Regions from separate parts of the Streptomyces sp. NPDC047000 genome, predicted to be linked through region 1. Evidence: riboswitches for the same ligand, from Rfam matches in the RefSeq annotation. Region 1 holds a riboswitch; the other holds the start of a gene.

Region 1 (3,005 bases):
TCCTACGTCATCGACCCCGGCCGGCTGCCGGAGTGGCAGGCCAGCGCCGTCTCGGCGAAGAAGCTCGACGACCGACCCTTCGGCGTGGGCTCCAGGGTCCGGGTCGTCCGGTACGTGGGCCGCCGCGAGATCCCGATGACCATGGAGTGCATCGAGTACGAGCCGGGCCACGCCTGGACGATGCGCGGTGTCGACGGCCCGGTCCGGGGCGTGTTCCACGGCGAGGTCGCACCGCTCGACGACGGCCGCCGTACGCACATGACGATGGACCTCGACTTCGAGGCCCACGGCATCGGCAGGGTCCTCGTCCCGCTGCTGGTCCGCTCCCAGGTCCGCCGGGAGATGCCCCGCAACGAACAACTCCTCAGGGACCACCTGGAACACACCACGGCATAGCCGCCGGCGCTGTCCGGCACGTGGACCCCCGGACCCTGCCCCGGCCGGGGACCGGGACCCGCCGCCGGGCCCCCAGCCGGCCCCGGTCCGGGACCCGGTGTCGGACGTGTCGGCGGGCGGGTTGTGGGGGCGGGAACGGGGTGGCGCGGGGCTGTCCGGGTGCGGGAAGGGGCACCGGAATCGATCTGCGACACTGGTAGCACCATGCCCAAGCCCGGAGAAGTCACCCTCATCGTCCCCCGTGGCGCGCGCCCGCCGCGGCATCTCGCCGACCTCACGCCCGCCGAACGCAAGGACGCGGTCGCCCAGGCCGGCGAGAAGCCGTTCCGCGCCAAGCAGCTCGCGCAGCACTACTTCGCCCGCTACGCGCACGACCCGGCGGAGTGGACCGACATCCCCGCCGCGAGCCGTGACAAGCTGCGCGAGGCGCTGTTCCCGGACCTGATGACGGTCGTGCGGCATGTGTCCACCGACCAGGGCACCACCCGCAAGACGCTGTGGCGGCTGTTCGACGGCACCCTCGTGGAGTCGGTGCTGATGCGCTACCCGGACCGGGTGACCATGTGCATCAGCTCGCAGGCCGGCTGCGGGATGAACTGCCCGTTCTGCGCGACCGGGCAGGCGGGCCTCGACCGCAACCTGTCCGCCGCCGAGATCGTGCACCAGATCGTCGACGGCATGCGCGCCCTGCGCGACGGCGAGGTGCCCGGAGGCCCGGCGCGGCTGAGCAACATCGTCTTCATGGGCATGGGCGAGCCGCTGGTCAACTACAACCGGGTGGTGCGGGCCATCCGCGCGCTCACCGACCCCGCCCCGGACGGTCTCGGCCTCTCGCAGCGCGGCATCACCGTCTCGACCGTCGGGCTGGTGCCCGCGATCCGCCGGTTCGCCGGCGAGGGCTTCAAGTGCCGCCTCGCGATCTCCCTGCACGCCCCCGACGACGAGCTGCGCAACACGCTCGTCCCGCTGAACACGCACTACTCGGTGCGTGAGGTGCTCGACGCCGGGTGGGAGTACGTCGAGAAGTCCGGCCGCCGGCTGTCCATCGAGTACGCCCTGATCCGGGACATCAACGACCAGGCATGGCGTGGTGACCGGCTCGGCCGTCTCCTCAAGGGCAAGCCGGTGCACGTCAACCTGATCCCGCTCAACCCGACGCCCGGCTCGAAGTGGACCGCGTCGCGGCCCGAGGACGAGAAGGCGTTCGTGGCGGCGATCGCGGCGCACGGGGTGCCGGTCACCGTCCGGGACACCCGCGGCCAGGAGATCGACGGGGCCTGCGGTCAGCTCGCGGCCACCGAGCGGTAACCTTGGGCCGTCGGCACAAGCCCGTGCCGGCAGGATCACATCTTCATATTCCGACAGGGGAGCGCCACAGCGCTGAGAGTGCGGCAACCGGTCCGCAGACCCTCTGAACCTCGCCCAGGTCATTCTGGGTAGGAAGTTCGGTCATCACTCGAGCTGTTGCGCCCTGCCCGGGCACCGGCGGAACCCTCCGCGGGTGCCCGGGCAGGGCCGCGTCTCTTCCTGGTCACCCCCAGGAGGAATCCAGTGCAGTACAAGACGTTCGTCGCCGCCGCGACCGGGTTCGGCCTCGTGGCACTGGCCACGCTGTCCGCGTGCGCGTCGTCCGACACCAAGAGCTCCTCCGGCTCCGGGTCCAAGACCGTGACCCTCGTCAGCCACGACTCGTGGGCCGTCTCCAAGAGCGTCCTCAAGGACTTCGAGAAGCAGTCCGGATACACGGTCAGGGTCCTGGAGAGCGGCGACGCCGGGCAGGCCGTCAACAAGGCGATCCTGACCAAGGACAACCCGCAGGGCGACGTCCTCTTCGGTGTCGACAACACCCTGCTCTCCCGCGCCCTCGGCAACGGCCTCTTCCAGCCCTACCGGGCCAAGGGCCTCGCCTCGGTGGGCGCCGCCTACCAGCTCGATGGGGGCAGGCACCGCGTCACACCCGTCGACTACGGCGACATCTGCGTCAACTACGACAAGGCGTACTTCAGCAAGCACGGGCTGACCCCGCCGCAGTCCTTCGACGACCTCGTCAAGCCGCAGTACAAGAACCTCCTGGTCACCGAGAACGCCGCCACCTCCTCGCCCGGCCTCGGCTTCCTGCTCGCCACCGCCGCCCGGTACGGCGACGGGAACTGGAGCGGCTACTGGAAGAAGCTCAAGGCCAACGGCGTGAAGGTGGTCGACGGCTGGGACCAGGCCTACAACGAGGAGTTCTCCGGCTCGGCGGGCGGCAGGAAGGCCGAGGCGGACCGGCCGCTCGTCGTGTCGTACGCCTCGTCGCCGCCCGCCGAGGTCGTCTTCGCCGACCCGCGGCCCACGACCGCGCCGACCGGGGTGTCGTACGGCACCTGTTTCCGGCAGATCGAGTTCGCCGGGCTGCTGAGCAACGCGAAGAACACCCGGGGCGGCAAGGCGTTCATCGACTTCCTGCTCTCCAGGGAGTTCCAGCAGGACATGCCGCTCAACATGTTCGTGTACCCGGTCGTCCGGGGTGCCTCGGTGCCCGCCGAGTTCACGAAGTACGGTCCGGCCGCCAAGGCCCCCGAGACCATGGCACCCGGCACGATCGCCGCCAACCGCGATGAGTGGGT
Region 2 (3,005 bases), on a different contig from region 1:
CAGGCCCCTTCTCCGGGGCGGGCCCGCGAGGTCAGTCCGTCACGGGCAGATAGACCCGGTTGCCCGCGGCCGCGAACTCCTCCGATTTCTTCGCCATGCCCTCCTCGATCTCCTCCCGAGTGCCGCCGTGTTCACGGCGGATGGTCTGGCTGATCTTCATGCTGCAGAACTTGGGCCCGCACATGGAGCAGAAATGGGCCGTCTTGGCCGGCTCCGCCGGCAGGGTCGCGTCGTGGAACTCCCGTGCCGTGTCCGGATCGACGGCCAGGTTGAACTGGTCCTCCCAGCGGAACTCGAAGCGGGCGTCCGACAACGCGTCGTCCCAGGTCTGCGCGTCCGGGTGCCCCTTGGCCAGGTCGGCCGCGTGCGCGGCGATCTTGTAGGTGATCACACCGGTCTTGACGTCGTCGCGGTCCGGCAGGCCCAGATGTTCCTTGGGTGTCACGTAGCAGAGCATCGCCGTACCCCACCAGGCGATCATCGCGGCACCGATGCCCGAGGTGATGTGGTCGTACCCGGGAGCGACGTCCGTCGTCAGCGGGCCGAGCGTATAGAACGGAGCTTCATCGCAGATCTCCTGCTGAAGGTCGATGTTCTCCTTGATCTTGTGCATCGGGACATGTCCCGGGCCCTCGATCATGGCCTGAACGTTGAAACGCCTGGCGATCCGGTTGAGTTCCCCGAGCGTGCGCAGTTCCGCGAACTGCGCCTCGTCGTTGGCATCGGCGATCGAGCCCGGTCGCAGACCGTCACCCAGCGAGTAGGTGACGTCGTAGGCGGCCAGGATCTCGCAGAGCTCCTCGAAGTGCTCGTACAGGAACGACTCCCTGTGGTGCGCCAGGCACCAGGCCGCCATGATCGAGCCGCCGCGCGAGACGATGCCGGTCTTCCGGTTCGCCGTCAGGGGGACGTACGCCAGCCGGACACCCGCGTGGACGGTCATGTAGTCCACGCCCTGCTCGGCCTGCTCCACGACGGTGTCCCGGTAGATCTCCCAGGTCAGCTCCTCCGCCCTCCCGTCGGTCTTCTCCAGCGCCTGGTAGAGCGGAACCGTGCCGATGGGCACGGGGGAGTTGCGCAGCACCCACTCACGCGTGGTGTGGATGTTGCGGCCGGTGGACAGGTCCATGACCGTATCGGCGCCCCAGCGGGTCGCCCAGGTCATCTTCTCGACCTCCTCCTCGATGGAGGACGTGACCGCGGAGTTGCCGATGTTCGCGTTGACCTTCACCAGGAACCGCTTGCCGATGATCATCGGCTCGCTCTCCGGATGGTTGACGTTGGCGGGCAGCACGGCCCGGCCGGCCGCGATCTCCTCACGGACCACCTCCGGAGAGACGTTCTCGCGCAGTGCCGCGAACTCCATCTCCGGCGTGATCACGCCCCGTCGCGCATGGGCGAGCTGGGTCACCGCCGTACCGTCCCGGCCGCGGCGCGGCTGCCGGGGCCGTCCCGGGAAGACCGCGTCGAGATTGCGCAGGCCGCCCCGCGGCGAGGTGTGCCGGATGCCGTCGTCCTCCGGGCGCACCGGCCTGCCCGGATACTCCTCGGTGTCACCGCGGGCGGTGATCCAGTTCTCCCTCAGCGGCGGCAGACCCCTGCGGACATCGGTACCGACGAGCGGATCGGTGTACGGGCCGGAGGTGTCGTACAGCGCGACCGACCGCCCGTCGGTGAGATGCACCTGACGGACCGGCACCCGCACATCGGGGCGCGAACCCTCGAGGTACGCCTTGTGCCAGCCGACGGACCCCGCGGCCTCCGGGGACCGCCCGTCCTGGACGGAGGCAGGCGTGCGCACGTCCTTGTTGGTCATGAGACCTACTCCCTACGCCGGCATTACCCGGTAACAGGTTCGGCGGTCGGCGCAGCGGTTCACCGTCGTCCGGTGTTTCCCGGTGAAACAGCACTCGTTCCACGTGAAACATCGCGAAGACGGAGGTCAGCGCCCTCTCAGCCCGGTGCTCCGAGCTCCCGCGTGTGCAAAGGTGCCTCCACGCTAGCGGCACATGTGACGCGCTGAACAGTGGGCGCCCGCCGTTCTTGCGATGATCTGGCGGTGACCTCGACGCACCAGCCCCCACACCCGCCGCCGCCCGGGCCGCACGCCGGTGACGGACCCGGTCCCCCGCCGGACCTCCGAGGCGGCCACGGGCACAGCCACAGCCATGGCCCGGCGGCGCCCGTCTCCAAGCGGCTGCGCAAGGTCATCGCGGCGGTCCTGATCCCGTTCACCGTGGCGGTCGTCGCGGGACTCGTCGTGCTGTGGCCCGGTGACGCCCCCGCGCACAAACGCACCGGTGTCGGCTTCGACCGGCAGTCGCACCAGGCGACGGTCACCGAGGTCGTGGGCGTGAGCTGCAAGTCCGTGAACGCCTCGGGCTCGGTGCCGACAGGCGACACCGCCGGCACCGGGAACACCGCCGGGGCGGAGAAGGAGGGCGGCACCTGCAAGAAGGCGACGATCCGGGTCGACACCGGAAGCGACAAGGGCAGGACCTTCACGGAGATCGTGCAGCCCGACCAGTCGCGGCAACTGCACCAGGGCGAGAAGGTCGTGGTCGCCTACGAACCCTCGGCGCCGAAAGACCTGCAGTACTCGGTCGCCGATGTGAACCGCAGACTGCCCGTGGGACTGCTCGCCGCCGTCTTCGCACTCGCCGTGGTCGTGGTGGGCCGGATGCGCGGTGTCATGGCGCTGGTCGCACTGGCCGTCAGCTTCCTGGTGCTGACCCTCTTCATCCTCCCGGCGATCCTGGAGGGCTCGGATCCGCTGGTCGTAGCGGTGGTCGGGGCGAGCGCCATCATGCTCATCGCCCTCTACCTGTGCCACGGTCTGTCGGCCCGTACCTCGGTGGCGGTGCTCGGCACCCTCGTCTCCCTGACCCTGATCGGCGTCCTGGGCTCCCAGTTCATCGGCTGGGCCGCACTGACCGGCAACACGGACGACAACACCGGTCTGATCCACGGTCTGTATCCGTCGATCGACATGAGCGGTCTGCTGC

What was found. A riboswitch is a leader RNA that binds a small molecule or an ion and turns the genes downstream of it on or off. The one in region 1 is predicted to bind thiamine pyrophosphate.
Region 2: linked by a shared signal. The riboswitch ahead of thiC (phosphomethylpyrimidine synthase ThiC) and the one ahead of ABZ862_RS16925 (thiamine ABC transporter substrate-binding protein) in region 1 are both predicted to bind thiamine pyrophosphate.

The regions. Positions count from the first base shown of each region.
Region 1 covers NZ_JBEYWE010000009.1:112,773-115,777, reverse strand. Annotated here, with positions in the region: gene ABZ862_RS16935 (SRPBCC family protein) at 1-396, shown strand, start outside; gene rlmN (23S rRNA (adenine(2503)-C(2))-methyltransferase RlmN) at 601-1,704, shown strand; TPP riboswitch at 1,750-1,857, shown strand; gene ABZ862_RS16925 (thiamine ABC transporter substrate-binding protein) at 1,948-3,005, shown strand, end outside.
Region 2 covers NZ_JBEYWE010000016.1:42,979-45,983, reverse strand. Annotated here, with positions in the region: gene thiC (phosphomethylpyrimidine synthase ThiC) at 32-1,816, opposite strand; TPP riboswitch at 1,809-1,988, opposite strand; gene ABZ862_RS23875 (YibE/F family protein) at 2,060-3,005, shown strand, end outside.